Regions from separate parts of the Brachymonas moutaii (nom. illeg.) genome, predicted to be linked through region 2. Evidence: riboswitches for the same ligand, from Rfam matches in the RefSeq annotation. Region 2 holds a riboswitch; each other region holds the start of a gene.
What was found. Region 2 has a riboswitch for cobalamin ahead of ACP2WS_RS01575 (TonB-dependent receptor plug domain-containing protein). Riboswitches for the same ligand answer to the same signal wherever they lie in the genome.

Region 1: linked by a shared signal. The riboswitch ahead of ACP2WS_RS05315 (energy-coupling factor ABC transporter permease) and the one ahead of ACP2WS_RS01575 (TonB-dependent receptor plug domain-containing protein) in region 2 are both predicted to bind cobalamin.
Region 3: linked by a shared signal. The riboswitch ahead of ACP2WS_RS07620 (cobyrinate a,c-diamide synthase) and the one ahead of ACP2WS_RS01575 (TonB-dependent receptor plug domain-containing protein) in region 2 are both predicted to bind cobalamin.

The regions. Positions count from the first base shown of each region.
Region 1 is NZ_JBNGEN010000003.1:67,196-77,114, forward strand. Features, by position in the region: gene hemB (porphobilinogen synthase) at 1-654, opposite strand, end outside; gene ACP2WS_RS05305 (hypothetical protein) at 822-2,234, opposite strand; gene ACP2WS_RS05310 (DUF1413 domain-containing protein) at 2,268-2,669, opposite strand; cobalamin riboswitch at 2,886-3,106, shown strand; gene ACP2WS_RS05315 (energy-coupling factor ABC transporter permease) at 3,296-3,964, shown strand; gene ACP2WS_RS05320 (energy-coupling factor ABC transporter substrate-binding protein) at 3,961-4,371, shown strand; gene ACP2WS_RS05325 (energy-coupling factor transporter transmembrane component T family protein) at 4,361-5,116, shown strand; gene ACP2WS_RS05330 (energy-coupling factor ABC transporter ATP-binding protein) at 5,113-6,003, shown strand; gene cobM (precorrin-4 C(11)-methyltransferase) at 6,000-6,908, shown strand; gene ACP2WS_RS05340 (sirohydrochlorin chelatase) at 6,913-7,998, shown strand; gene ACP2WS_RS05345 (precorrin-8X methylmutase) at 8,080-8,763, shown strand; gene ACP2WS_RS05350 (cobalt-precorrin-5B (C(1))-methyltransferase) at 8,781-9,919, shown strand, end outside.
Region 2 is NZ_JBNGEN010000001.1:342,305-352,223, reverse strand. Features, by position in the region: gene glnD ([protein-PII] uridylyltransferase) at 1-1,727, opposite strand, end outside; gene map (type I methionyl aminopeptidase) at 1,896-2,714, opposite strand; cobalamin riboswitch at 2,852-3,111, shown strand; gene ACP2WS_RS01575 (TonB-dependent receptor plug domain-containing protein) at 3,347-5,386, shown strand; gene ACP2WS_RS01570 (ABC transporter substrate-binding protein) at 5,484-6,383, shown strand; gene ACP2WS_RS01565 (FecCD family ABC transporter permease) at 6,380-7,420, shown strand; gene ACP2WS_RS01560 (ABC transporter ATP-binding protein) at 7,417-8,223, shown strand; gene purL (phosphoribosylformylglycinamidine synthase) at 8,511-9,919, shown strand, end outside.
Region 3 is NZ_JBNGEN010000005.1:129,968-139,886, reverse strand. Features, by position in the region: gene ACP2WS_RS07625 (bifunctional adenosylcobinamide kinase/adenosylcobinamide-phosphate guanylyltransferase) at 1-382, opposite strand, end outside; gene ACP2WS_RS07620 (cobyrinate a,c-diamide synthase) at 379-1,851, opposite strand; cobalamin riboswitch at 1,965-2,209, opposite strand; gene ACP2WS_RS07615 (cell division protein ZapB) at 2,468-2,812, shown strand; gene ACP2WS_RS07610 (cell division protein ZapA) at 2,799-3,206, shown strand; gene ACP2WS_RS07605 (sulfite exporter TauE/SafE family protein) at 3,539-4,369, shown strand; gene ACP2WS_RS07600 (sulfite exporter TauE/SafE family protein) at 4,467-5,165, opposite strand; gene hemN (oxygen-independent coproporphyrinogen III oxidase) at 5,176-6,573, opposite strand; gene fnr (fumarate/nitrate reduction transcriptional regulator Fnr) at 6,907-7,644, shown strand; gene ACP2WS_RS07585 (nitrogen fixation protein FixH) at 7,781-8,068, opposite strand; gene ccoG (cytochrome c oxidase accessory protein CcoG) at 8,134-9,597, opposite strand; gene ccoP (cytochrome-c oxidase, cbb3-type subunit III) at 9,743-9,919, opposite strand, start outside.

The DNA.
Region 1 (9,919 bases), on a different contig from region 2:
ACTGCCCACCGCGTCGCGGAACGGGCCGTAGAACGCGCTCGCATACTTGGCGCTGTAGGCCATCAGGCGCGCATTCACCAGCTCCTCGCGCTCGAACGCGGCACGGATCGACCCGATGCGCCCGTCCATCATGTCGCTCGGCGAAATGATGTCGGCCCCCGCCTGTGCGTGCAGCACCGACATGCGCGTGAGCAGCTCCACCGTGATGTCGTTGAGGATGTAGCCGCTGTCGTCGAGCACCCCGTCCTGCCCGTGGCTGGTGTAGGGGTCGAGCGCCACATCCGTCATCACGGCCAGCTCCGGAAACTCCTGCTTGATCGCCGCGATCGTGCGCGGAATCAGCCCCTCGGGATTGAGCGCCTCTCGCCCCTCCGGGTCCTTGAGCGACGGATCGATGGCAGGGAACAGGTCGATGCACGGAATGCCCAGCTCCACGCACTGCTCGGCCACCCGCAGCAGCAGGTCGATCGACAGCCGCTCCACCCCCGGCATCGACCCCACCGCCTCGCGCCGCTGCGTGCCCTCGTGCACGAACACCGGCAGGATGAAGTCATCGGCACTCACATGGTGCTCGCGCACCATGCGGCGGGTAGCGTCATCCACACGCAAACGGCGCGGACGACCAGCAGGAAAAGCAGCGTAAGGAGTAGTCATGATCCCAGCAACAAAGACAGAACACAAAAGCACCCCCTCCCGTGTGCCCCGCAGACCCCCGGCCCGCCATCAGCCCACGGAACAGGGCGGAATGGGGGCATTCTATGCCGGTGGGCGCGGCGCGGCGCGGCGCCGTGCCTTGCGGCCGCCTCCGCATCAAGTGCAGGTTACAACTCGTCCTCGTAGGCCAGATACGTCGAAAGCATCGGGACAATGCTGGTGATGTATGTGGCGGGGATCGTCCAGCGACGCCCACGGAACTTGCTGGGATCCACGGGGATGATGGCACCCAGGTCTTCCAGAATGACGGCCAGCTTGCTGGTATCGGGCGGATTGCCGGATTTTCCTGTTGCAGCGAAATAGGCGGTGCCGATACCTGGAGTGGCCGTTCCTGCGCGCACCGCAGTCGCGCTGTTGGACAGAGGGAAACTGGCCCCAGAGGGGAACTGTTTCCGGAGATTGGCCAGGGTGGCATCGATGATTGCTGCCGTAAAGATGGGGCCAGTCACCCAATTGCCGGCAGCGTCTTGTTCTTGTGTTTCGATGGCGGCAGGCGTCACCCGATAGCGAAAGGCGACGTTGTTGGAAATGGTGGAGGCATCAATCCAGTTAAAGAAAGATGCAGCTCCCATCGAGTGGGCCTTGGTGGTGCTGCTGGCAGTGGACGTGACGGGAACAGTGCCGTGCGATGCAGTGCCACCCAGATCGTAGCCAATCATGAACAGGGCGGCTTCCAGAGCGCGGAGGTGCTGGTTGGGTGCAAGAGCATGAAAACAGGCAGTTGTGCATGCAGCAGTTGTGGGATGCTTCAAAATTGCGTCCAGAATCCAGCTGGCTTTCAAGTTCCATTCTGCATGGTGCGGGCCAGACTTCAGACGTTGAAACTGCAACAGCGTCGTGCTTGGATTGCGCTGTTTGGGGTTCAGGGCATGGGCAGATTCCTTGGCGGGAGACCAGGGGAAATTCAGTTCGGCAGGTACTGCGTGAAGGTGGTGGCTGGTGCAGAATTTGACCACCATCCATCCCAAAGCTGCACCCACGCGGCTGTCATAGATGATGAAGTCATCGCAGATCAGTGAGTAGATTTTCGACATGCCTGCGTTGAAGCGCAGGGAAGATGCAGTGAGTGGAGGGTGACCTGTATCCCCCGAGTTGAGTGCCGTGCGGGTCGTTTGCAGAATATCCAGCAATTCCTTTTGAGTAGAGGGGCGCAGCAGCCAGCTCACATTGCCAAGGCGTACACCGCCCCAGGTCATGACATCCACTGCGGCGTCAGTGACCTGCTTGAGGTTGTTCGCGCTCAGCCCGGTATTCAGTTCAGCTTGCAGCACGCTCAGAATGGCTGCATTGGTGGCAAAGGTTGTGCCGGCAGTGACCGAAGAATGCGCGCGCACCAAGGGCGTAGGAGTGGCCGGCCAGTGGTACTTGTGGTACGCATCGCAAAGGCTGCTGCAGCTCCAGGCCTTTTTGCTCTTGCGGTTGATGTAGCTGTGAGCGAAAGTGCTGTTGCACAGGTTATTGCTTACCCATGCGATGAAATCCTGGACGTGGGGTGCGCTCAGGTAGGCAGCTTTCAACATGCAAATACTCCTTGGGGCTTTGTGGTGTGGATGTCAGATACGTTGATAAATGGCTTTGTTGGCGCTGTTGCGCCTCACGAACCTGGCAATGGGTGGATGAGAATGGGTGTCTTCAAGGGCTTTGCGAAAGGCCTTGCCCAAGCTTTTGCGCTCTCCGCTCGTGAGTGCATTCCAGTCACTGTCGTCGCATAATTCGTTCAGAGTGAATTCGCCCTTGATGTTTACGGCGCGTGCCTTCTCCAAGAGCCTAGAGATGAGGCTGTCCACATTCACGGTCTTGTGCGGGGCATCGGGAGCCTGGCTAAGGGAGGCTGCCTTGAGCGCCTCATGTACCCAGGCCTCAAGGCTGATGCCTTGTTCCTGGCTGTTCAGCAGTGCGCGAGACAGAAGGGAGTCGTCCACGTTCAGAAACAGTGTTGCCATCACTTTCTCCATTTTGATGAGACAGATGAGGTTATCTCCTTTGTGATGAGTGTGCATTATTTGCGCTCATGTGTCAATGTTTTTTGTTTGCGTCTGGGATGGCATGGTGCCTGGAGCCTGAGCTGCTGGCAACCTCCGGGCGAAAGGGGCTGCAGGGTGACGCAGGGGAGTGGCTGCTCGAGGCAGCCCGCTTCGCAGCCAAGCACCCTCCCCAGCACGCACCTCCCTTCCTATAATGGCGGCACGGGTGCGTGGGTTGCCGGGCTTCGGGTCTGGCGCCTGCGTTAAACGGGAAGCCGGTGACGCCATGCAGCTAGTGGCCATTCCGGCGCAGCCCCCGCTGCTGTAAGCCTGACGACTCCGCCTCACGCCACTGCGTCCTCCGACGCGGGAAGGCGCGGACTAGGAAGAGGGCAAGCCAGAATACCGGCCCGCGACGAGCCAGCACCATTCCCCGGGGGATCTGGGAGTCTGCTGCCGCGCGTTGGCGTGCGCCTCTGTGTTTCCTCCCTGCGGAAACGGCGGGGCGCGGCTGCCGTGCCGGCCTGCCCAGACTTTCCCTTCCCATCTTCCTGTTGCCGTGGTGCGCTCGTGTCTTTCACATCACACGGTTCGACGGGAGGTTTCGAATGCACATCATGGAAGGTTTTCTGCCACTCAAGCACGCGGTGGCATGGACGGCGGCTTCGGCGCCGTTTCTGGCAGCGGGCATCTGGTCGGCGCGCCGCAGTCTGCGCGATCACCCGGAGCGGCGCATGCTGCTGGGGGTGTCGGCGGCGTTTTCCTTTCTGCTCTCGGCCATGAAGCTGCCCTCGGTCACGGGCAGCTGTTCGCATCCCACGGGAGTGGGGCTGGGTGCTCTGCTGTTCGGGCCGCTGGCGATGGTGCCGGTGAGCTTTGTGGTGCTGCTGTTCCAGGCGCTTCTGCTGGCGCATGGGGGGCTGACGACGCTGGGGGCCAATCTGTTCTCGATGGGCATTGCCGGGCCGCTCATGGCGGCGGCGGTGTTCCGCGTCGGGCGCGTGCTGCGCCTGCCGCTGAGCGTGAATGTGTTTCTGGCGGCGACGCTCGCTGATCTGGTGACGTATGTGGTGACCTCGCTGCAGCTGGCGCTGGCGTTTCCCGATGCGGTCAGCGGGGTGGCGGGCTCGATGCTCAAGTTCGGCGGCATCTTTGCCGTGACGCAGATTCCGCTGGCGATCAGCGAGGGGCTGCTGACGGTGCTGGTGGTGCAGGCCATGACGCGCCTGCAGGGCGAGGATCTGCGCGGTCTGCCGCTGTATGCAGGGCAGGAGGTGCGGGCATGAAGCGGCAATTCTGGATCATTGCGGCATGCGTTGTGGTGCTGACCGTGGCGCCGCTCCTGTTCGTGCGCACGCCGGCGCTGGGGCCGGACGGCAAGGCGCAGGCGCTTTTTGGCGGGTCGGACGATGCAGCGCGCGACGCCATCACGGTGATTGCACCGCACTACCGCCCGTGGTTTGCGCCCCTGATGGAGCCCGGGCCCGAAATCGCCTCGATGCTGTTTGCGCTGCAGGCGGCCATTGGGGCGGGGGTGATCGGCTACTGGCTCGGGGCGTCGGTGACGCGCCATCGCGAACGCGAACGCCAGCGCCGCGAGCGGGAGGCAGCCGGCCATGCGCCGGAGCAGTCCCCCCATCAGGAGCGTACCTCTGCTGCTGCGGGCCCCGCCGGAGTGGCCCGTGTGGATTGAGCAGGCTGCCTATGCCAATCGCTGGCGCGATGTGACACCGGTGGCCAAGGCTCTGTTTGCGGGCTGTGGCCTGGCGGCGGCCTTTGTCGCGCCGGACTGGAAGGCCGAGCTGCTGCTGGCGGCGCTGCTGGCGGCGGTGACGCTGGGTGGCGCGCGGGTGCCGGCGCGGCTGTATGCGCGGGTGGTGGCCCCTGCGGGCAGCTTTGTGGTGCTGTCGTGCGCGACGCTGCTGGTGGCGGTGGCGCCTTCGGCAGGCGGATGGCCGGAGGTGCACTGGCATGCGGCCGGCTGGCCCGAGGCCGCCCTGACGGGCACGCGGGCCATGGCGGCGCTGGCGGCCATGGTGGGGCTGGTGCTGACCACGCCGCTGAGTGACCTGATCGGACTGGCGCGCCGGCTGCGGGTGCCCGAGGTGCTGGTCGATGTGATGGTGCTGTGCTACCGCATGGTGTTCGTGTTCATGGAGGCGTGGGACGACGGCGTCACGGCGCAGGCGGCGCGGCTGGGCTATGGGCCTTTCCGGCGCTCGGTGCGGTCGCTGGCGCTGCTGGCGGCCAATCTGGCCGCGCAGATCTGGAGCCGCGCCCTGGCGCTGCAGGCAGCGGCGAGCGCGCGCAATGGCGACGGCCCGCTGAATTTTCTGGCACCCGACTATGCCCATGCCCGACGCGATCTGCGCGTGGCGGGCTGTGCCGGAGCGGTGCTGCTGGCGGGCATGGTGGCCCTGCGCGGAGGTCTCGCATGACGGCGGCGGAGGGAAATCTGCTGCTGGAGGCGCAGGAGGTGTCCTACCGCTATCCCGACGGGAGCGCCGGGCTCGATGTCTGCACCCTGGCCATTGCCTCCGGCACGCGCAATGCGTTGCTGGGCGCCAACGGCGCGGGCAAGACCACGCTGCTGCAGCACTGCAACGGCCTGCTGCGGCCGGCGTCGGGAGCGGTGCGCGTGCATGGCACGCCGCTCGACTATGGCCGCCGGGGGCTGCATGCGCTGCGGCGGGAGGTGGGCATGGTGTTCCAGAATCCGGATCGCCAGCTGTTCTCGGCCTCGGTCATCGAGGATGTGTCGTTCGGGCCGCTCAATCTGGGGCTCGACGAAGCCACCGTGCGCGCCCGGGTGGCCGAGGCGCTGGAGGCCGTGGGCATGACGGCGCTGGCGCGCAAGCCGGTGCACCAGCTCAGCTTCGGGCAGAAGAAGCGGGTGTGCATTGCCGGCGTGCTGGCCATGCGGCCCCGGCTGCTGCTGCTCGATGAGCCCATGGCTGGGCTCGATGCCGGCATGCAGCAGGAGCTCGCGGCGCTGCTCGACGGGCTGGTGGCGGACGGCATGACGGTGCTGCTCTCGACCCACGACGTGGATTTTGCCTATGGCTGGGCCGACGCGATTCACCTGCTGCGGGCAGGGCGCTGCGTGGCCTCGGTGCCGGCGGCGGAGCTGCCGCACCATGCCGAGGCACTGCAGGCCGCAGGCCAGCCGCTGCCCCAGGCAGCGCAGTGGCAGGCGGCGCTGGTGAGGCGGGGGCTGCTGCCGGCGGCACCGTCGGTGCGCAGCATGGCGGCCCTGCTCGGGGCGGTGCAGGCACTGCCCGATGCATTCTTTCTTCATTCTCAACCACAAGGAGGCCCGGCATGATGGATGCCGCGCAAGCGCAAGTCTGGTTCGTGGGAGCCGGTCCCGGAGACCCCGAACTGCTCACCGTCAAGGGACGCGGTCTGCTGGAGCGGGCCGGTGCCGTGCTCTACGCCGGGTCGCTGGTGGACCAGGCGGCCACCCGCTATACCCCCCCGGGCTGCGAGATTCGCGATTCCAAGGACATGACGCTGGAGGAGATGACCGAATGGCTCATCACCCGCGCCCGCCAGCACGACACGGTGGTGCGGCTGCAGACCGGCGATCCGGGACTGTACGGCGCGCTCATCGAGATGACGCGCCCGCTCGATGCGGCGGGGGTGGCCTGGGCCGTGGTGCCGGGAGTGTCCTCGGCCATGGCCTCGATGGCGGCGGCGGGCGAGTCCATGACCCTGCCGGAGGTGACGCAGACCGTGATTCTCACCCGCGTGGAGGGGCGCACGCCCATGCCCGAGGGCGAGGACCTGGCCGCGCTGGCCGCACACCACACCACGCTGTGCCTGTTCCTGTCGATCACGCTGCTGCACAAGGTCGAAGCCGGCCTGCGCGCGGCCGGATGGGCAGATGACAGCCCCATGCTGGTGGTGCACAAGGCGAGCTGGCCCGGGCAGGAAAAAGTCGTGCGCGGCACGCTGGCCGACATCCGGCAGCGCTGCCGCGAGGCGGGCATCGTGAGCCAGGCCATGATCGTGGCGAGTCCCACTCTGGGCGCGAGCCAGTGGGAGACGCTGGCCCGCTCCAAGCTCTACGATCCGGGCTTCACGCACCGCTTCCGGCGCGCGAGCACGCCAGCATCCCCGGCTCCGGCCGCTGCGGGGCACGACGCGCCCCCTGCCGAGTCCGCACCTGCAATTTCTGCGGCATCCTCTGCCGCTTCTGTTCCGCCCACGGAACATTCCGGAACCTGACTCCATGCAAGACACTCTTCTCCTGGTCGGTCACGGCTCGCGCGCTGCGGGCGGCAACGACGAAATCGAACAGTTCGCGGCCCGCTGGCGCGAGCGGCATCCGGGCTGGCACATCGAGGTCGGCTTCATCGAGTTTGCCGATGTGCTGCTCGACGAGGGGCTGGACCGCGCCGCGCGCGCAGCCCGTGCCGGCACCGGCCGCGTGCTGGTGCTGCCGCTCATCCTGAACGCGGCCGGGCACGTCAAGGGCGACATTCCACGCGCCATCGAGGCCGCCAGCCAGCGCCATGCCGGCGTGCGCTTCGACCAGGCTCCGCATCTGGGAGCGGGCGAGCCGATCCTGACCGTGCTGCGGCGCAAGCTCCGGCATGCCATGCACCGCCTCGATGTGCCCGATCCGCGCAGCACGGGCGTGGTGCTGCTGGGGCGCGGCTCCAGCGACCGCAAGGCCAACGGCGAGGTGGCCAAGATGGCCCGCTGGCTGTGGGAGGAGAGCGACCACGAGCTGGTGGACATCGCCTTCACGGGCATCACCCACCCCCGACTGGAGCGCGTGGTGCAGCGGCAAGTGACGCTGGGCATGACGCAGGTCGTCGTGCTGCCGTACTACCTGTTCACCGGCACGCTCATGGAGCGCATCGACCGGCAGATGGGGCATCTGGCCCGGCAGTACCCCGGCGTGCGCTTTGCCCATGCGTCGTACTTCGGCTTCGAGCCCGAGATTTTTGCATTGCTCGACGAGCGCGTGGACCGCTGGCAGCGCGGCGCGCCCCATGCCACGGTGCGGCACGACCACCATCTGTACGCCCCCCACAGCCATGACCATGGCGCCGACCACGATCACGGTCCCGATCATGCCCATGACCACAGCCATGAGCACGCACACGGTCATGACCATGACCATGACCATGCACACGGGCATGATCACGCACACGCCCATGGTTCCGAGGGGCACGGTCATGACCACGATCACGACCACGCGCACGGCGCTGCCCCGCTACCCGCCGACGACGGCAACGATGCGGCCCGCCACTGCACCCACCGCACGCCGGAACCCGGCCAGCCGGTGCACCCGGCGCATCCGGCCTGAGGGCAGGGCGCACGCCTGCCGATCTGCCGCGCACCCCGGGGTGCCGGCCTTCCGTTTTCTCTTTTTCCGAGTGATCCGACCATGAGCACCGTCAACACCATCACCGAACAGCTCACCCGCGCCGGGCAGGCCATCGAGCACGACAGCTTTGCCATCATCGACCGCGAGGCTGGCCCCCACGCCTACACGGCCGACCAGTGGCCCGTGGTGCGCCGCATGATCCACGCCAATGCCGATTTCGACTTCAATGGCCTCACGCGCTTCCATCCGGCTGCGGTCGATGCCGCGCTGCAGGCCATTCTGGGCGGCGGCACGCCCGTCGTGGCCGATGTGGAGATGATCTGCGTGGGCCTGTCGGCCCCCCGCCTGCGCCACTTCGGCATGACCACGCACCACTTCATCAGCGACGACGACGTGATCGCCCAGGCCCGCGCCGAAGACACCACCCGCGCCGTGCAGGCCATGCGCAAGGCGCACCGGCTGGGGCTGCTGGACAGGGCGATCGTCGCCATCGGCAATGCCCCCACCGCGCTCATCGAGATCGAGCGCCTGATCCGGGAGGAGGGCGCCCGCCCCGCGCTGGTCATCGGCATGCCGGTGGGCTTCGTGTCGGCCGCCGAGAGCAAGGCGCTCATGGCCGGCGTGCAGGACGTGCCCTGGATCGTCATCGACGGCCGCAAGGGCGGCTCCACTCTGGTGGTGGCCACCCTGCACGCGCTGCTGGCGGTGGCCGAGGCACGCCAGAAGCAGGCCGAGGCCGCCTGAGTCAGGGGAGCACCAGCATGGACAAAGCACCAGCCCGTGGAACCCGCACCGGCTTCACCACCGGGGCCTGCTCGGCCGCGGCGGCCCGTGCCTGCGCCATCGGCCTGATCGAGGGCACCGTGCCTGCGCAGGTCACCAGCGTGCTGCCCAACGGCGACCACGTGACCTTTGCCGTGGGGGACGGACATGTGGAGGGGGAGGGCGACGCGCGCGCCGCCCATGCCTACATCGAGAAGTTCGCCGGCGACGACCCCGACTGCACCGACCGCGCCCACCTTACCGTGGACCTGCGGCTGCTGCCCGGCCAGCCCGGGGCCATCGTGTACCGCAACGGCCCCGGCGTGGGCACCGTGACGTTGCCCGGACTGGGCCTGGAGGTGGGCGGCCCGGCCATCAATCCCGTGCCGCGCCAGAACATCGCCGACAACCTGCGCGAGGTGGCAGCCGGACTGCTCGCCACGCACGGGTTCGAGGTCACCATCAGCGTGCCGGGCGGGGAGGAGATGGCCCGCAAGACCACCAATGCCCGCCTCGGCATTCTGGGCGGCATCAGCATTCTGGGCACCACCGGCATCGTCAAGCCTTATTCCACCAGCGCCTGGCGCGCCAGCGTGGTGCAGGGCGTGCAGGTGGCTGCCACGGTGGAGCACGATCTGGTGGCCCTCACCACCGGCGGGCGCACCGAGACCTTCGTCATGGCCGAGCTGCGCCGTGACCATCCCGGCCTGCCGGCGGCCTGCTTCGTGCAGATGGGCGACTTCCTGCGCTATGCGCTCGACGAGGCGGTGGCGCAGGGCATCCCGCTCGTGGTGCTGGGCGTCATGGTGGGCAAGCTCACCAAGATCGCGCAGGGCGAAACCATCACCCATGCCAACCGCAACGTGGTCGACACCGATCTCGTGGCGCGCATCGCCCGCGACATCGGCGCCAGCGAGGCCGACTGCGCCGCCATCGCGGGCGCGGAGACGGCCCGCTTCGGGGCCGAGCTGATGGTCGAGCGCGGGCTGGGCGATGCGTTCCACCGGGCGCTCGCGCAGGCCGCCATCGACACGCTCACCGCCCCCGAGCGCTACGGACACGCCTTTCAGCTGCGGGTGCTGGTGTGCGACTTCGCGGGCCACAAGGTGGCCGACGTGTGGTCGGCACCGCCCGATCC
Region 2 (9,919 bases):
GCGATGTCGTGGAACAGGGCTGCGGTGGAGAGGATCCAGGGGGCATCCCAGCCGGCGGCGAGCTGGGAGCAGAAAGGGTATTCGTGCGCGTGCTCGGGGATGAAGAAGCGCCGCACGTTGCGCACGACCATGAGAATGTGCTGATCGACCGTGTAGACGTGGAACAGGTCGTGCTGCATCTGGCCCACGATCTTGCGGAACACCCAGAGGTAGCGGCCCAGCACGGAGGTCTGGTTCATCAGGCGCAGGGCATGGGTGACGCCCGAAGGGGCCTGCAGGATCTCCATGAACTGGCGATGGTGGACCGGATCGCGCCGGAAGGCACTGTCCATGATCACCCGGGCGTTGTAGAGCGCACGCAGGGTGCGGGCAGACAGACCGCTGATGCCGATTTCCCGCTGGGCCAGGATGAAGGTTTCCAGGATGGCGTGCGGTTCACGGAAATACAGGTCGTCGGTGGCGACTTCGAGCAGGCCGTTGTTGTCGAGGAAGCGCTCGTTGATGGAGGGCAGGTGCCGGGGTTCCTGGGTCTGCTGTTCGTAGTCGATGTCCGTCACGGCCGTGCTGGCAACCGGGTTGACGGTTTCCTGCAGGGCCAGGGCGGAGTTGCCCGATTCCTCGGCCTGGATGGCGGCCCTGGCCTGCTGGGCTCTGGCGCTGTCCTGCAGGCGCTTCATGGCTTCGGTGACCGGAGCGGGATCGTCCTCGCGCGTGTGGCCGCTGGCCTGCAGCCGCTCGGCAATGTTGAGCAGCAAGATCTGGGTGAGCTGGGTGACGGCCTTGGCGGTCCAGTAGTAGTGCTTCATCAGCGCTTCGCTGGGGCGCAGCGGACTGGTCTTGCCGGCTCGGGAGGAGGGGGTTTCCAGCGCATAGCCGAAGAGCTTGGCGACGGGGTCCTGCAGATCGAAGATGAGGCGGTCCTCGCGGCGGCGCGCGACCATGTGGAGGCGGGTGCGGACGAGGCTCAGCATGACGTAGCTGCGCCGCACATGGCGTGCTTCATAGGGTGTCATGAGCCCGCTGCGCATGAGCGCGCTCCAGGAGTCTCCGTAGCCGGCTGCCTTGGCTACCCAGAGCACGACTTGCAGGTCGCGCAGGCCACCGGGAGATTCCTTGCAGTTGGGTTCGAGCGAGTAGGGCGTGTTCTCGTACTTGCCGTGGCGCTGACGCATCTCGAGCGTCTTGGCCAGATAGAACCCGTAGGGGTGCATGGCACTGTCATAGGCGGCGCTCAGCGCGTCGTAGAGGTCGGCGGGGCCTGTGATGAGGCGGCGTTCGAGCAGGGCGGTCTGGACGGTGATGTCCTTTTCGGCTTCGGCCACGCATTCCTGCACCGAACGCACGCTGGAGCCGATTTCGAGGCCCATGTCCCAGCAGCTGCCCACGAAAGCCTCGATGCGCTGGCGCAGGTCGGCCCCCGCTTCCTGCATGGGCATGGGCAGGAGGATGAGCACATCGACGTCCGAGTAGGGGTACAGCTCGCCTCTGCCGAAGCCCCCCACTGCCGCCAGCGCAACCCGTTCGCGGTCGAGCCCGTGCTGCTGCCACAGGGCCGTGAGCGAGTGATCGGTGAGTTGCGCCAGCCGGTGCAGGATGCCCATGATGCTGCGCATGGCGCGCACGCTGCCGGATTCATCGGCCAGCGGCGCGAGCAGGGCCTGCTTGGCGGCCTGGTAGTCCTGGCGCGTGAGCGGGGCAGGGGCGGAGAAGGGAGACGGAGTGCTCATGGGAAAGGGGAAAAGGCAGATTTCTCGGAGGACCGGAAAGGAGTGGCACCGGCAGGTTGACCAGGCACTCCGGAGAGGTGCAACTCCGTGGCAAGCAAGAAGCGCACCAGGGCACTGCCTCCCCGGACAAGGCCACAGCGTCTGCCGGCCGAGCACCGGGAATGGGCATCAGGTCGCAGTGGCGTGCACAAAGTCGGGCAGCGCGGGCATGCCGGGCGACAGGGTGAGCACCTCATAGCCCGTGGGCGTGACGACCACGGCATGTTCCCATTGGGCCGAGAGGGATCGGTCCTTGGTGACGATGGCCCAGCCATCGGGACCTTCCTTGATCTCGCGGCGGCCTGCATTGACCATGGGCTCGATGGTGAAGATCATGCCTGGAACCAGTTCCTCCATGGTGCCTGGCCGGCCGTAGTGCAGCACCTGCGGATCGGTGTGGAAGTCGCGGCCCACTCCGTGTCCACAGAATTCGCGTACCACGCTGTAGCCGTGGCTCTCGACGTATTTCTGGATGGCGTGGCCCACGTCTCCCAGATGGGCTCCGGGCCTGACTTCGAGAATACCCTTCCACATGGATTCGTAGGTGACGCGGCACAGCCGGCTGACGTAGGGGGGCGCGGCATCCTCACCGCCCACGATGTACATGCGGCTCGAATCGCCATGCCAGCCGTTGAGGCGGGGAGTGACGTCGATGTTCACGATGTCGCCCTTCTTGAGCGGCTTGTCGTTGGGAATGCCGTGACAGACCTGGTGGTTGACCGAGGTGCACATCGATTTGGGATAGGGGCGGTGGCCGGGAGGCGCGTAGTTGAGGGGCGCGGAGACGGCACCGTGGCTGGTGGTGTATTCCTCGCAGAGGCGGTCCAGCTCGTTGGTGGTGATGCCGGGGACGACATGGGGACCGAGAAAGTCCAGCAGTTCGCCCGCAAAGCGGCATGCCTTGCGCATTTCCTCGATTTCTTCAGGGGTATGGATGATGATGCTCATGCAGGAGATTATCCGCGCATTGCCCGTGCATTGCATGACGAAGGTTGCCGTTTCCATGCACTTGGAGAGGGATGGGAGCGCATCGCCGATACAATGGAGAGTTCCTGCACCGAACCCTCACCGCTGTGAGGCGGGGCAGGAACGAGAGAATGCCAGGTGCCCCGCAAGGGTTGAACGGGAACCGGGTGCGCGCCTGCAGGGCGCCATGCCCGGACTGCCCCCGCAACGGTGGGTGAGTGTGGGCGTTTCATGCTGCGCGACATGGTCCATGCCGCGCGGCAGCCACTGTCTGGGTCGTGGAGTCCGTGCAATGCGGTTCTCTTGGATCGACATCGGATGGGAAGGCGAAACGTCAAGACTCACGAGTCCGGATACCGGCCTGGCATGCAGCGTGCTGCCGCTTCAGGGTGCGGCAGCCAGTATCTTGACCGTTTGCGGGGAGCAGACCGGGAGTCCGTCTTCGGGGTGCGGCATGGCATGAAGCCATGCACGTCCGTGCAGAGGGTGTCCGTGCGTTTCAGTTCAGGAAGCGCGCGGGGGCCGGCATGGGGGTGCAAGGCAAGGCAGTGCGGGGCACTCCGGCTGGCGTGTTTTTCCGGATGCGTGCAATGCGGTCATACACCGTATCGACAATGACACATTCCATTTCTATGTTCCGGCTGGCAGGGCTGCTGTTCTGCCTCAGTCCGGTGGCGGCTGCCGTGGCGCAGACTTCGGGCACTGCGGCGGCACAGGCATCGGCAGGGGAGGCACCGCGCGATTCCGCCGACGGGGGCGATGCCCCGGAGTACAACGTGGTGATCACCGGCTCGCGTGCCGAAATGTCCGTGAAGGACACGCCCCAGCGCATCGAGGTGGTGACGCGCAGACAGATCGAGGCGACGCCCCATGCGGAGCTGGCCGATCTGCTGGGCAAGACCACGAGCGTGGACATCAAGCAGTATCCGGGGCTGTCCTCGGCCGTGGGCATGCGCGGATTCACGCCCTATAGCCCGATGGTGGGCGAATCGCTGCAGACGCTGGTGCTGCAGGATGGCATTCCGGCCATCGTCAACGAGCTGAGCATGATGCCCACCGCTGGCGTGTCCCGCATCGAGGTGCTGCAGGGGCCTGCGTCGTCCCTTTATGGCTCGCAGGCCATGGCAGGCGTGATCAACCTGATTCCGGTGCGCCGCACGGGTGCGCTGCAGGGTGGTGTGGAGGTGTCTGCCGGCACTATGGGCCAGCGCGAGGTGCAGGGAGACATTGGCGGTGCACTGACACCCTGGCTCAATTTCGACTATTTCGGCGGATGGCACCGTCAGGGCGATTACAGCTACCCGGGAGGAACGGCGCATCCGAGCGGCTATGACACCTACCACCATGACCTGCGACTGGGATTCAGGCTGGCGCCGCAGTGGCAGCTCGACGTGCGCGCGGATCTGTTCAAGGGCAACGATGTGGAGAATCCTGGAGCGTTGCCTGGCTATTCGGGCACGCCGACGGTCAAGGACATGACCCATCGGCTCTACAGCGCCGTGCTCAGGGGGGATGTGGGCAACCATGCACTCAGCATCACGGGCTACAGGGGTGAGGAACATACGTCCATGGACGACGTGGCCACCGATGGCTCCAGGACTCCCTCGTTCCAGTCGGCACTGGACTGGCATGGGGTGCAGCTCAAGGACGAATGGCAGTGGCACCCCGGTGCGGAGCTGGTCTACGGGTTCGACTACCAGGTACAGAAGGCGCGCTCGGTGAGCTACTGGTATGGTTCCCCGTCGGTCTACCAGCCAGACAGCCGACAGGAAAACGCTGCGCTCTATGCCCAGCAGAACGTCCGCTTCAACGACGGACGCACGTCGGCCTATGTGGGGGGACGATACGACCATTTTCGTCTGTCCACCCTGGACACGGATGACTTCCCGGACAACGCTCCGCAGAGCCGCAACTTCCACCAGTTCAGCCCGAGTGCCGGCATCCGCCATGCCCTCACGCCTGCACTGGCGCTGCATGCGACCATCGGCCGGGGCTATGCGGCTCCGAGCGCCTGGAAACTTGCGGGCAAGTATTCGAGCTACGGCATGGACTACCAGGGCAATCCGGCGCTCAAGCCGGAGAGCAGCGTCAGCGCCGACATCGGCCTCTCGGCAGAGCAGGACAACTGGAACGCGGATGTGACCCTTCATGACACGCGCGTGCACGACAAGATCGTGGCGGTGACGCTGCCGGGCAATGTGTCCTCGTGGACCAATGCCGACAGAGCCCGGATGCAGGGCATGGAGCTGAGTGGCCGCTGGCGCATCACCCCGGCGCTGGATCTGGGGGTGGGCTACAGCTACAGTTTCCGCGCGGAGCAGAACAACGGCTCGGGCTGGACGGATCTGGAATACGTGCCGCGCCAGACGCTGCGGGCCTCGCTCGATGGCCACTGGGGCAATGTGGGAGCCCATCTGGGAGCCCGGTATGTCGGCCGCACGCTCAAGACTGCCTACTGGGCGGACTGGACGAGCACGCTGGGCCAGCAGGGTGGATATACCCTGTGGGATGCCAGCATGAGCTGGAAGCCGGCAGCTCACCAGACGGTGCGGGTGGCGGTGGACAACCTGTTCAACCGCGCCTACCAGGTGGTGCCGGGCTACCCCATGCCGGGGCGTGAGGTCAAGCTGACCTATCGTTGGGACTTCCTGTAAGGCAGGGCGGACGATGCGCAGGCCAGGGCGACTCGGCAGGGCGGCAGGAGCGGTGCGCTCCATGGGGCGCAGGGGGCGGTGCCTGCCGGCGGTGCTCATGCTGGCAGCTGCACTGGCCGGATGCCGTGACGCGGCTGCGCCTGTGGTCCCCGGGCCGCAGGCCAGTTCGCAAGGGAAATCTGCCTCCTCTTCTGCGGCGCCGGCTGCAGCCCGGCCGCAGCGCATCGTATCGCTCAATCTGTGCGCCGATCAGCTGGTGCTGCAGCTTGCCGATCGCCATCAGGTGGTGGCGGTGAGCGAGCTGGCCCATGACCCGCGCATGTCCATGCTGGCCGAGCGTGCCCGCGGCATTCCCGGCGTGCGAGGCGATGCGGAGAGCATCCTGCGGCTGCGGCCCGATCTGGTGCTGGTGGGCCGGTACACCACACGCTACACGGCTCAGATGCTGCGCCAGCTCGGTGTGCGCGTCGTGGAAGTGCCGCTGGCGAATTCGCTGCACGAAGTGGCCATCCAGACCATGGTGGTGGCCGAGGCTGTGGCGCGACCCGAGCGGGGGCGTGCGCTGGTGGCGCGCATGCAGCAGGAGGTACAGGCTCTGCGCGCAGCACGTGCACAAGAGTCCGCCACCCTGCAGCCTGTGGCAGCAGAGCGCAGCTGGATGGGCTATGGCAGTGGCACGGGCACCATGTTCGATGAGCTGCTGCAACTCGCTGGATACCGGAATGCCGCAGCCATGGCCGGATTGCGCGGATACGGGTATCTGCCCATGGAACGGCTGGTGGCCACCCAGCCGGATCTGCTGCTGACGCCGGACTATGGTCGGGACGAGCCCAGCATCGAGTTCCGGGACCGGCTGCCGGTGGCGCTGGCCCACCTGAGGCTGGGAGAGATGGTGGTTCCCACGCGCATGACCATTTGCGGAGGCCCCTGGAGTCTGGATGTGGTGCGCATGCTGGAGGCCCGCAGACATCTGGTGCGCAAGGAGAAGTCGGCATGATGGAGCGTGATGTATCTGCCGGAAAAACCTGCTTCGGTGGCACCGCAGCAGCCAGCCGGATGAAGCTGGCGGGCGCGGGAGCAATGCTGGGGGGGCTCATTTTGCTGTCGCTCGCGATCGGGTATGTCAATCTCTCGCCCTGGCGGCTGCTGAGTGGAGTCTGGGCGGGGGAGTGGGTGCCCACGCGCATTCTGATTGATCTGCGTTTGCCGCGCACCGTGTTATGTGTGGCCGTGGGGGCGGCACTCGGCATGTCGGGCGCGGCGCTGCAGGGGCTGTTGCGCAATCCGCTGGCCGAGCCGGGCCTGCTCGGCATCACGAGCGGGGCTGCGCTGGGAGCTGTGGTGGCCCTGTATACCGGCCTCGCCCAGCTCGCCATTCTGGCCCTGCCGCTTGCCGGCATGGCAGGCACCCTGCTGGCGGTGCTGCTGGTACTGGCCCTGGCGCGGCGGGGCGAAGACACGACCACGCTGCTCCTCGCCGGCGTGGCCATCTCCTCTCTGGCAGGAGCGCTGATCGCCCTGGTCATGAACTGGTCGCGCAATGCCTTTGCGCTGCAGGAAATCGTGTTCTGGATGATGGGGTCGCTCGCTGATCGGAGCATGCGGGAGGTCTGGCTGGCAGTGCCGGCGATCGTTGTCGGCCTGCTGGTGCTGGCCGGTACACGACAGGGACTGCAGGCACTGAGCCTGGGCGAGGAAACGGCGCATTCGCTCGGCATCGACCTGCGCCGGCTGCGGCTGCGTGTGCTTCTGGGTACGGCTCTCAGCGTCGGGGCGGCCGTATCCGTGGCTGGCAGCATCGGCTTTGTGGGACTGGTGGCGCCCCATCTGATGCGCCCGTGGGTCAAGGCAGATCCGGGGCGGCTGCTGGGAGTCTCGGCCTGGTCGGGAGCGGTGCTGCTCCTGGTGGCCGACATGGGCGTGCGCCTGATGTACACCCAGGGCCAGGAGCTCAAGCTGGGGGTGCTCACGGCGCTGATCGGGGCGCCTTTCTTCCTGCGGCTCATCCTGCGTCGCGACAGGAGTGCAGCATGAATGCCAGTGCGTTCACGGCAGCCGTGCTGGAGGCACACAACCTGGTGGTGCGGGCCGGAACGACCACGCTCGTCGACGGAGTGAGCCTGACCCTGCGCCCGGGCGAGCTGGTGGGCATTGTCGGGCCCAACGGCGCTGGCAAGACCACGCTGCTGCGTGCCATCATGGGATATGCCACTCTGCAGACAGGCACTGTGCACCTGGAGCAGCGTGCATGGCAGGACTGGAGTGCCCGGGAACGGGCCGTGCGGCTGGCCTACCTGGCCCAGGGGCAGCAGGTGCACTGGCCCTTGCCGGTGCGCCAGGTCGTGGCGCTGGGGCGACTCCCTCATGGAGATGCCGCCACCACAGGCGGCAAGGTTCGGGTCGAGCAAGCCATGGTCCAGACCCATTGTCAGACGCTGGCAGAGCGCAATGTGCAGACCCTCTCCGGTGGCGAGCGGGCACGGGTGCTGCTGGCGCGGGCGCTGGCCACGCACAGCCGGGTGCTGCTGGCCGATGAACCCCTGGCCGCACTCGACCCAGCACACCAGATCCAGATCATGGAGCTGCTGCTGCACATGGCACGGCAGGGACAGGCCGTGGCCGTGGTGCTGCACGATCTGACCCTGGCGGCCCGGTTCTGCCAGCGTGTCTGCGTGCTCGACCGCGGGCATCTGGTGGCCGATGGGGCGCCCGACACCGTATTGGACGATGCCCTGCTTGAAGCCGTCTTTGGCCTGGAGGTGCGGCGCTGGGGGCAGGGGGAGGCGGCCTGTCTGGTGCCATGGGCGGTGGCTGCTGCGCATGACCATTCCCGGTAGGAGGGGGCGGAATCACAGCTGCCGGCGACTGGAGCATTCCCGTCTGTCGTACCCAGAGAACTCTGCGCACCGCCGCTTTTTGGGGCGCCCGCACAAAGGGGGAGGGCATGCATGCTCATGGAACCCAGCCCCAGGGACCCCGATTACAATAGAAAGATTCCTCATCGCCCCTGCAACGGACGCCTCTGCCCGATCTGCCGTCGGCATGACCTGCCGGCTGCATTGGGGCAGACCGGTGCTTCTCTCCCCGTTTTCCAGCGGCCTCGATGCCTCCTGCGTCCTCCCCTATGCAAACCTTCATCACTTCCTTCGAGGGCGGCAACGCCCTGACTGCCTTCCGGGCCCAGCAGCTCCTGCCCCGCATTCAGGCCGTTGCTCCCGGCGTGCACGGCATTGCCGCCCGCTTCCTGCACTGGATCGACAGCAGCACGGCTCTGGATGCCGGCAGCCGCAAGGCACTGCAGCAGCTGCTGACCTACGGGGAGCCGTATGTCGAACAGGCTCCGGCAGCCGTGAGCCTGATCGTGGTGCCGCGCATCGGCACCGTTTCTCCCTGGGCATCCAAGGCAACCGATATTGCCCGCAACTGCGGCCTGACCGAGGCCTGCGGCGTGCGCCGCATCGAACGTGGCACGCAATACTTCCTGCTGGGGGCTACGCCGACGGCCGAACAGCTCGAAGCCGTGGCAGCCCTGCTGCACGACCGCATGACGGAAAGCGTGCTGCCCTCGGCCGACGCAGCCGAGCGCCTCTTTACCCATCTTGCTCCCGCACCGCTCGAACAGGTCGATGTGCTTGCAGGAGGGCGTGCTGCCCTGGTGCAGGCCAATGCCGACTGGGGGCTGGCACTGGCCGAGGACGAAATCGACTATCTGGTGGAAGCCTTCCGTGGCCTCGGCCGGAACCCCACCGATGTCGAGCTCATGATGTTCGCCCAGGCCAACAGCGAACACTGCCGCCACAAGATCTTCAACGCCGAATTCACCATCGACGGGCAGGCACAGGACAAGACCCTGTTCGGCATGATCCGCAACACCGAGCAGGTGGCTCACCAGCACACGGTGGTGGCCTACTCCGACAATGCGGCCGTCATGGACGGACACGTCAGCCAGCGCTTCATGGCCGACACGGCCACCTCGCATGGCATGGTCTATCAGGCTCGGGAAAAGCTCCAGCACGTGCTCATGAAGGTGGAAACCCACAACCACCCCACCGCCATCTCTCCCTTCCCCGGAGCCTCCACCGGAGCAGGCGGTGAAATCCGCGACGAGGGCGCCACCGGACGAGGCAGCCGCCCCAAGGCAGGCCTCACGGGCTTTACCGTATCGCGGCTCTGGGACGGCATGAGCGACCAGCCCGGCGGCAAGCCGGCCCATATCGCCAGCCCGCTGCAGATCATGACCGAAGGCCCCCTCGGCGGGGCCGCCTTCAACAACGAGTTCGGCCGTCCCAATCTGGCCGGATACTTCCGCGAGTACGAACAGACCATCGTCACCACCACAGGGGAGGGCGTGCAGGTGCGCCAGATGGGCTACCACAAGCCCATCATGATCGCGGGCGGGCTGGGCAGCATCGATGCCACGCTCACGCACAAGATTCCGTTTCCGCCCGGCACGCTGCTCGTGCAGCTCGGCGGTCCGGGCATGCGCATCGGCATGGGCGGCGGCGCAGCCAGCTCCATGAGCAGCGGGGCCAA
Region 3 (9,919 bases), on a different contig from region 2:
CTGTCTCCTCACCCCCTTCGCCGCCACGCAGGCGTGCGGCATCCGGCGCCTCGCTGAGCTGCTGGGTGAGCCACAGGGTCAGGCAATCCAGCACGATCGCCGTATCGGCCGCACCATGCGCCCGCAGCAGGGCCGGGACATCCAGCGGCCGCCCGTCCTCGCCTGCCTGCAGCGTCGCCATGCCCGGCACCCGCCGGGCCCGATCCTGCTGATGCCGCGCAATGCGCCGGCGCATTTCCTCGTCCCAGGGCATCGCGGTGGCCAGATACAGAGCGCGATGGCCCGGACCACGCGCCAGCCAGGCAGCCGCAAGGGTTTCTGCCCGGGCCGTCTTGCCGGACTTCTGCCCTCCCAGAATCAGCTCGTGGTGCACCGGATTCATGCCCCAGTCTCCACATGGTCAGGCAAAAACAGCGCTGCTGCCGCCTGCGGACTGCTGGCAAACCAGGGGTGGAAATAACTCGCCCGCACATTGCCCTGCGGCCCTGTCCGGTAGAACGCCTCGCCAGCCTTGCTGCGACTCGTCACGCGCGGACTGACCGTGCGGGCCGCTTCGGCCTCCGGCGTGTCCAGGGTCGAATAGTGAAAGGTATGCCCCCGCAGCGGCGGCGCATCGCATCCGGGCACCGCCAGCGCCTGCGGCCCCAGCCCCTGAAGCCGTCCATGCATGCGCACCGTCCCGGGCAGCACACCCCACAGTGGCACGGCAGCTTCCGGTTCCGCGCCCGCTGGAACCAGACCCTCGGCAAGCGCCATCATGCCGCCGCATTCGGCCCACACCGGCCGCCCCGACTGCACATGGCGTCGAATGCTCTCGCGCATGCCGGTCTGGGCCTGCAGCGCCTCCAGATGCAGCTCCGGATAACCGCCCGGCAGCCACAGCGCATCGCACGCCGGCAGCGCCGCATCCTCCAGGGGAGAAAAAAACACCAGCTCGGCACCCAGCGCCTGCAGGGTACGCACATTGGCCTCGTACAGAAAGCAGAACGCCGCATCCCGGGCCACTGCGATGCGCACGCCCTCCAGGCTGCGCGGCTCCGCGTGCAGCCAGGCGTCCAGAGGCGATGCGCCCTCCTCTGTGCAGCGCAAGCCCACGGGGCTCTCCAAGGCCTCTGGCTCCGAAGGCTCCAGCGCCGACGGGAACTCCGTCATCCAGCGACTCGGCACAGACTGCCCCTCATCGGCCACCAGCGGCATGTCCGCGAGTGCATCGGCGGCCAGATCGAGCCGTGCCAGGGCATCGGCCATCTCGGGAGCCAGCATCAGCCCCAGATGCCGCTCGGGCAGAGAAAAATCGGCGTTGCGCATGATCGCGCCCATCCAGTCGTGTGGCTCCCGGAGCCCTCGGCGCAGCATGTCGGCATGGCCACTGCTTGCCACCCGGTTCGCCACCACGCCCGCCCAGCGCACCCCTTCGCGGTAATGCGCCAGTCCATGTGCCAGGGCCCCGAACGTGCCCGCCATGGCATGGGCATCGATCACCGCCAGCACCGGCAGGCCCAGCCGCACCGCCAGATCCGCACTGCTCGGCTCGCCATCGTAGAGACCCATGACGCCCTCGATGAGAATCAGGTCATTGCAGGCAGCCGCCTCGCGGAGCATGCTTCGGCACGCCGCCTCGCCCACCATCCACAGATCGAGCTGATACACCGGCTGGCCGCTTGCGAGCGCATGCCAGCCCGGATCAATGAAATCAGGTCCACACTTGAACACCTGTACCCGCAGGCCACGCCGCGTCCACCAGCGTGCCAGCGCCGCGACGAGCGTGGTCTTGCCCTGCCCCGAGGCCGCAGCACCTACCAGCAGGGCCGGACACGCCACCGTGCCCGCCTGCGCAGAGGATTTCGCCATGATTCGCACATATCCATCCTGCAGCCACACCCATCGCACATGGGCATGCCGCCTCCCACGCCACCAGCCACCCCGCCGGCGCGTGCGCACGAACACCCTCCCTGCCGGGGCTTGGGTGTCCTCCCATGCTGGCCGGTCTCCGGGCTGACGGCGAACCGACGGCACCTTCCCGGGCGAGTGGGCGCTCTCCCAGTGGCATGTGGCCGTGGCTGCAGATCGCGCTCCCCAAGGCATGCGATCCGCACCGTTTTACCGTTGCGGGGGCAGCGCAGGCCGGGACAACGCGCACACCCGCTCTTCGGTGGCGTTCTCCTCCTGCTTCCCGTTTCACCCACGAACCCGTCTGCATGACCGATTCTCGGAATGCCTGCCGACATCGTCTGCTGCGACAGACACCACGCGCGCGATGCGCATGCTTCTACAGGCAGAGCGCCGGCCCGGGGAGATGCATTTCTCTCCAGATTCCTGTGGGCACCAGCAAATCGGCATTCTAGCCTGCCCATCACGGCCCCTGCTCCCTCCCCTGCGGATCAGGGCGCATGGACTACAATGACAGGCATTCAGAGGCCCTCTCCTTCAGCCTGCGGCGGCATGCGCAGGCTGCCTCTTCGCCGCCATGACATCTCCGCACACATCCCCTCTTCTCGATCAGGTTGCCGACCGTGTCGAGCAGCTGCTCACGCGCCATCATGCGCTGCAGCAGGCGCACGACCTCCTGCAGCAACAGGTCATCGAACTTGGACAGGAACGCGATTCGCTCAAGTCCCGGCTGGCAGCTGCACGCGCGCGCATCGACTCCCTCCTCGACCGCATCCCGGTGGATGCCTCCCCCATGCATGCGCCCGTCCTCCCGCCGACGGCCTGGGGAACCCCCGACTCGGTGGATGCGCCGCTCCCCTCCCCCACCGACTCGGCAGCCCCATCCGAGTCCGCCAAGGAACGCCCCGATGAAACAGCTTGAAGTGCACATCATGGGACTGGCCTACATGCTGGGCTGCCCCGATGGCTCCGAGAGCCTGATGCTCGAAGCCGTCCAGAAGGTCGATACCGCCATGTGCCGCATCCGCGATGCCGGCAAGATTCGGGCCCGTGACCGCATTGCCGTGCTGGCCGCGCTCAACGTCGCCTATGACCTCCTCGAACGCGAACAGCTCGCCGCCCGGGAAGCCGCACAGGCCGCAGCAGCCAGTGCCGAAGAAACAGAGTCCACACTCTCTGATGACGCCCCCACCAGCGAGGCCCCAGCCACGCATCCACGCCTGCAGCACCTGCTCGGCGAAATGGAGACCGTGCTCGGCGCCCCTCCCACAGAGCCCGCCGCCGAGGCACTGCCTTCTTCCTCCGGCACCGACTGACCCCTGCATGCCCCCAGCGATGGCTGGCACACAAATTACATGTTCCGCCTGTCTCCAAGGCCGCAACCTTGCCCTACAATGGGGGCGTCTGCACCGGTTCCGGCTTTATAGTTCCTTGAACCAATGCTCTTTGAGCTCGGGCTTGGTATATTGCCCGGCCAGCGTGACCATCTCGCGTAGATGGACCCACGGCCAGTGCTGCCCTCGCCCCCCTGAACCCTCGGTTCAGGATGCGGTCGGTTCCCGTGCAGACACCTCATTCCTCACACCGCTCGCGGTGTTTTTTTACGCCCATCGTTCTGCGGCGCCATGGCGGTGTGCCGCCTCTTGCCATGATTCTCGAACCCCTCACCATCGTTGAACTGGCCGGTCTCGGCCTCATGGGAGGCTTCATGGCAGGGCTCCTGGGCATCGGCGGCGGCATGGTGCTCGTGCCCTTCATCAGCTGGATCATCGTCGCCCACGGTGTGGAGCAGGGTCTGGCCGTCAAGATGGCCATCGCCACGTCCATGGCCACCATCTTCTTCACCTCGATGTCGAGCGTGCGCGCCCATCACCGCCGCGGCATGGTGCGCTGGGATCTGGTCAAGGGCATCGCGCCCGGCATCATGATCGGCGCACTCATCGTCAGCATCGGCATCTTCTCGCTGCTCAAGGGCGCCTGGCTCTCCCTCATGTTCGGCGTGCTGGTCACCGTCGCTGCCCTGCAGATGCTGCTCGACCGCAAGCCCAAGCCCACCCGCCAGATGCCTGGCCCCGGAGGCCAGGCTGCTGCGGGCGGCATGATCGGTTTTCTCTCCGGCCTGCTCGGGGCTGGTGGCGGCTTCATCAGCGTGCCCTTCATGACCTGGTGCAACGTGCCCATCCACAACGCAGTAGCCACCAGCGCTGCACTCGGCTTTCCCATTGCAGTCTTCAACGTGGTGGGATACATCGTCAGTGGCTGGCAGGTGGCCGGGCGCCCCCCCTACTCGCTGGGCTATGTCTGGATTCCGGCCGTGCTGGCCGTCGCCAGCTGCAGCGTGCTCATGGCTCCGGTGGGGGCACGCACGGCCCATGCGCTGCCCGTCAAGGCCCTCAAGCGCATCTTTGCCTGCCTGCTCATCGTGCTCGCGGCCAGCATGACCCGCGAAGGGCTGCGCACGCTCGGGATACAGATCTGACGTCCGAACCGCACGTGGCGCTCTACACCGAGAGCGCTCCATGCCATCGCGCCCGCAGCCTCGGACTGGCGCGATGCAGAAGATCCGGTTTGCGCCACTAGAGTGCCGGAGTGGCACACCACGGGGCCTGCTGATGCATGAGCCCCATCCACAGCGCCACCCCCGCAGTGACAGCCAGCGCCAGACCCGCCAGCCGGATGCCCCACTGACCCTGCGTGCCACCAAGGTGAGGCACCCGCAGCAGCAGCCAGGGCCCTGCCATCAGCGACACGCTGGTTCCCAGCACAAACAGCACCATCACGGCAGCCCCCTGCCAGACCTCGCCGGTCAGGGCTGCCACCATGAGCGCCGAATACAGCAGGCCACAGGGCAGCAGGGCCCACATCATGCCGATCAGCACGGGCCCTGCCAGTCCACGACGCTGCTGAAGCCGCTTGAGACGCTCCCACACCCTGCGTGCGGAGCGATCCAGCCACAGCGGTTGCCTCCCCTGCACCAGCAGCACCAGCCCCAGCAGCAGGGCTGCCACGTGCAGCATGCTCCAGAACGGACGCAGGGCTGCACTGTGCACGGTCATCCATCCCAGCCCCTGCATCGAGGCGGCCGCGACTGCGCCCAGCGCGCCGTAGCCGATCACCCTTCCTACCTGGAACAGGCCCATGGCCAGCGTCTGGCGTCCGCGAACCGGCCCAGCCGCATGACCGATCCCGGCGCAGGCCGCACCGCACATGGCAATGCAGTGTGGCCCTCCGGCCAGCCCCATCAGAAATGCCGTGGCGGCAAGCGAGAGCTGCATCGACACGCCGTCAGATGATCTTGGAAAACCGCGTGCGCGACAGATTGGCCTGCAGGTACTTGTCGAACACCATGGCCACGCCGCGAACGAAATACCAGCCCTGATCCGTCACCTGCAGACGCTGTGCATCCACCTCGACCATCCCTTCTCCCTGCAGCCGTTTCAGATCTTCCAGCTCGCGGGCGAAATACTGACGGAAATCGATCATGTATGCGAGATTGATGGTTTCGTACTCCACCTCTCCCTGACACATGATGGCCATGATCACCGTGCGGCGGATCAGGTCGTCGCGCGTCAGCGCCAGCCCGCGCACCACGGGGAAATGCCCACGATCCAGACAGTCGTAGTACTCCTCTAGTGTCTTGGCATTCTGGCTGTAGGTCGAACCGATGCGCCCGATGGCCGACACCCCCAGCCCGATGAGGTCGCAGTCAGGCTGCGTGCTGTAGCCCTGGAAATTGCGATGCAGGCTGCCCTGACGCTTGGACACTGCAAGCGCGTCATCCGGCAGGGCAAAGTGATCCATGCCCACATACACATAGCCCGCCTGGCTGAAGGCCTGCAGCGACTGCGACAGCATCTGGATCTTCTCGCCGCCACTGGGCAGCGTATAGGCGTCGATGCGCCGCTGGGGCTTGAAGCGCTCCGGCAGATGCGCGTAGGCATAGAGTGCGATGCGGTCGGGCCGCAGCGTGCACACCTGCTCCAGCGTGCGCGCAAAGGATGCAGCCGTCTGCTGCGGCAGGCCATAGATCAGATCCACATTCACCGATTCAAACCCGATCTTGCGGGCAGCCTCGACGAGCGCGAACACCTGCGATGCCGGCTGAATGCGGTGCACCGCCTTCTGCACCTCGGGGTCGAAGTCCTGTACCCCGAAGCTCAGTCGGTTGAAACCGAGCCGAGCCAGCGTGCGCAGTCGCGTTTCGTCGACCGTGCGGGGATCCACCTCGATCGAATACTCACCGCCCGGCACCAGCGTGAATGCGCCCCGGATCATGCCCATGAGCTCCGTGAGCTCGGCGTCGTTCAGGAAAGTGGGCGTGCCGCCTCCAAAGTGCAGCTGCGACACCGTCTGTCCGCGTCCCAGCCGTCCCACATGCAGATCGATCTCGCGCTGCAGATAGCGCAGATACTCGGCACCCCGCTCATGGTGCTTGGTGATGATCTTGTTGCAGGCGCAGTAGTAACACAGCGACTCACAGAACGGCACATGCACGTACAGCGACAGCGGGAGCACCTGCCCCGCGCGGCCATTGCTGCGCTGCTCGAGCGCTGCCACATAGTCGTTCTCGCCAAAGGCTTCGACAAAACGGTCGGCCGTGGGGTAAGAGGTGTAGCGTGGACCGGCAATGTCATACCGTGCCAGCAATTCGGGGGTGATGTGGGAAAGTGCCTGACTGCTCATGTTCCGTGCATTGTAAGATCGTCGACCCGGCTCCCGGCAGTTCTCTCCCATGCGACCATGACGGCGCATGGCCATGCCCTGCGGATTCCGGCCTCTGCTGCGTGCATGCCCCTTGCTCCTGCCGCTCCAGGCCGCAGAAATGGACATGGCCTCGGGGACATACATCCCCTTTCGGCTGCAGGACTTTTCATCTCTCTAATGTGCCCATCCTCCCGCAGGACCACATTGACTTGCATCAACGGCAAGTTGCCCCATGCGATAATGGTTCTCACCTGTGTGCAACCCAATCCCCATCGGGGCAGCGTTCTTTCTTCTGTCCCTCGCTTTTCCACCATGCCCACCCATTCGCTGGCCCAAGGCTACAAGGTAGCCTGCTCGAACTGCAATCTGCGTGAACTGTGCATGCCCATGGGACTGACGCCCTCCGAGCTGGAGTACATCGACGACGTGGTAGCCACACGGCGCAAGATCAAGCGGGGGCAGGCACTCTTCAATGCCGGAGAAACCTTTGCCGCCCTCTTTGCCGTGCGCACGGGGGTGTTCAAGACGACCATCACCACCCAGGATGGACGCGACCAGGTCACTGGCTTCCAGATGGCCGGCGAGATCATCGGCCTTGATGGCATCGTGCAGGATGCCCATACCTGCAATGCCATAGCCCTCGAAGACGCCGAAGTGTGTGTCATGCCATTCGAGCGGTTTGAAGCCCTGGCCCGCCAGGTCCCGGCCCTGCAGAGCCATCTCCACAAGATCATGAGCCGCGAAATCGTGCGCGACCATGGCGTGATGCTGCTGCTCGGCAGCATGCGGGCCGAGGAACGTCTGGCAGCCTTCCTGCTCAACCTGGTGCAGCGCATGCATGCACGGGGGTTCTCCCAGTCCGAGATCATCCTGCGCATGACGCGCGAGGAGATCGGGAGCTACCTGGGACTCAAGCTCGAAACCGTGAGCCGCATGTTCTCCCGCTTTGCAGAGGAAGGCATCGTCGAGGTCAGGCAGCGCCACGTCCGCATTCTCGACATCGAGGCCCTGCAGCGTCTGGTCAACCAGCACACGCACACGGAAGACTGAGCGCAACGTCCCTGCACCAGACGGCGCCTGCACACTCTCGCCACTCCGATCCCCTGGCAGATCCCTGCTCCAGAAACAGGACAGCCGGCTTAAGGCCGGCTGCTGTCATGGAGCAGACAGGGCAACCTCTGCCCCGTCAGTGGTCATCCACCGGAACCCCAGTGGCTGCATGGTTGCGCGCCTTTTCGGCAGGAGCATAGTTCACCCCCTTTGCACGTACCATCTGATCGGTGTTGGGCTCATCTTCCGATCGCGTCAGAACCTGCTCGGGGGCCTGCATGATGAAATACCAGGTCACGAGACAGGCCAGTACCACCGACAGAGGCCCCCCCACGACCATCCAGACCACGGGGTATTTCCACCAGGGACGCCCGTCCTCGGGATGGGCCTTGGACAGGCCCGGCAGTGTGGTATTTGCTTCCATGCGTACAACTCCTTTGCGAAGGCGAGAGCCCTCGAACCGCAGGGCTCTCACTATATCGCACGAACTTACTTGGGTACAGAGAAAGCGCCCTTTTCGGTCACCGAGACATCGGTGCCAGCCTGCTCGATCTGGAAGTTGATCGCATGCGATCCTGGTTCCAGCGTGCCGTAGGGCACCCGCACGCTCACGGCCTTCTGCTCCACCTGAGCGGGACCGATGGTCACGGTCGAGCCCTCGACCACTTCCGCCCCCGTCACTCCCTCGACAGAAATGTTGTAGGTCTGCGCATTCTCGGTCGTGTTCATGATGCGCACCAGATAGGTGTTCTCGATCTTGTTGCCAGCCACGATACGGGACATGACTCCCCGGTCGCGAATGATGTCGACCTTCATGGGAGAACGCATCGAGAGGCTCACGACGAGCGCCGTGGCGATCAGCATCAGAATGCCGGTGTACACCAGAATCCGGGGCCGCATGACGCGGTGGATGATGTCGCTCTTGGTCCAGCCATTCTTCATGGCATTTTCTGTGGAGTACTTGATGAGCCCGTGCGGGTAGTTCATCTTGTCCATGACCTCATCGCAGGCATCCACGCAGGCACCACAGCCGATGCATTCGTACTGCAGCCCATTGCGAATGTCGATGCCAGTCGGGCAGACCTGCACACACATGGTGCAGTCGATGCAGTCGCCCAGCGCCACTTCGGAACGATCCACCTTCTTGGAGCGCGGACCGCGCGGCTCGCCCCGCTTGTCGTCGTAGGTCACGATCAGCGTGTCGGCATCGAACATCGCGCTCTGGAAGCGGGCATACGGGCACATGTACTTGCACACCTGCTCGCGCATGTAGCCAGCGTTGCCGTAGGTGGCAAAGCCATAGAAGAAGATCCAGAAGGTCTCCCAGTTGCCCAGATGCCACTGTGCAAAGTTGCTCACCAGATCACGGATGGGCGAAAAATACCCCACGAGCGTCAACCCCGTCCACAGGGCGATGAGCAGCCAGATCACATGCTTGCCGCCGCGCCGCCAGATTTTTTCGAGATTCCAGGGGCTCTTGTCGAGGCGAATGCGCGCGCTGCGATCCCCTTCCATCTTGGCTTCCACCCAGAGGAAGATCTCGGTGTAGACGGTCTGCGGGCAGGAATACCCGCACCACAGCCGCCCCGCCACGGCGGTGAAGAGGAACAGCGACAGGGCCGAAATCACCAGAATGCCGGTGAGGTAGATGAAATCCTGCGGATACAGAACCAATCCGAAGATATAGAACTTGCGTGCCTCCAGATCGAAGAGTATCGCCTGTCGGCCACTCCATTCCAGCCAGGGCAGTCCGTAGAACACCAGCTGCGTCAATCCGACGAAGATCCAGCGCCAGGTCTGGAAGATGCCGGAAACCGTGCGGGGATGGATGGTCTTGGCCGCAGCAAACAGCGACGTCGTCGCGGGCGCTGCATCGATCGGAATGACCTTCTTGGGAGTCGCTTTGGGCTCGGAATGCGAGCCCGAGTCGTGTTCGGGCGTTTCTTGAGACATACGCGTGACCTTTTATTACAAATCAGACTTTCACTTGCATGAATATGATAGCGTCTATTGTTTCACAAAAGAAAAACCGCCATGACTTGCATCAAGTTCATGGCGGTAAGAAGATCAGCTTGGAGCGCCACGAGGGCGCAGAAGATCACTTGTTGTTGGAAAGGCTCCAGACATACGATGCCAGCAAGCGGATCTGCTCGGGCGAGAAGCGCTTGCCCCAGGCCGGCATGATGTTGACCTTGCCGTTGGTGATCTGCTTGACGATGCCTTCCTCGCTCGGCACGCCCATCAGCCACACGTTGTCCGTGAGGTTGGGTGCGCC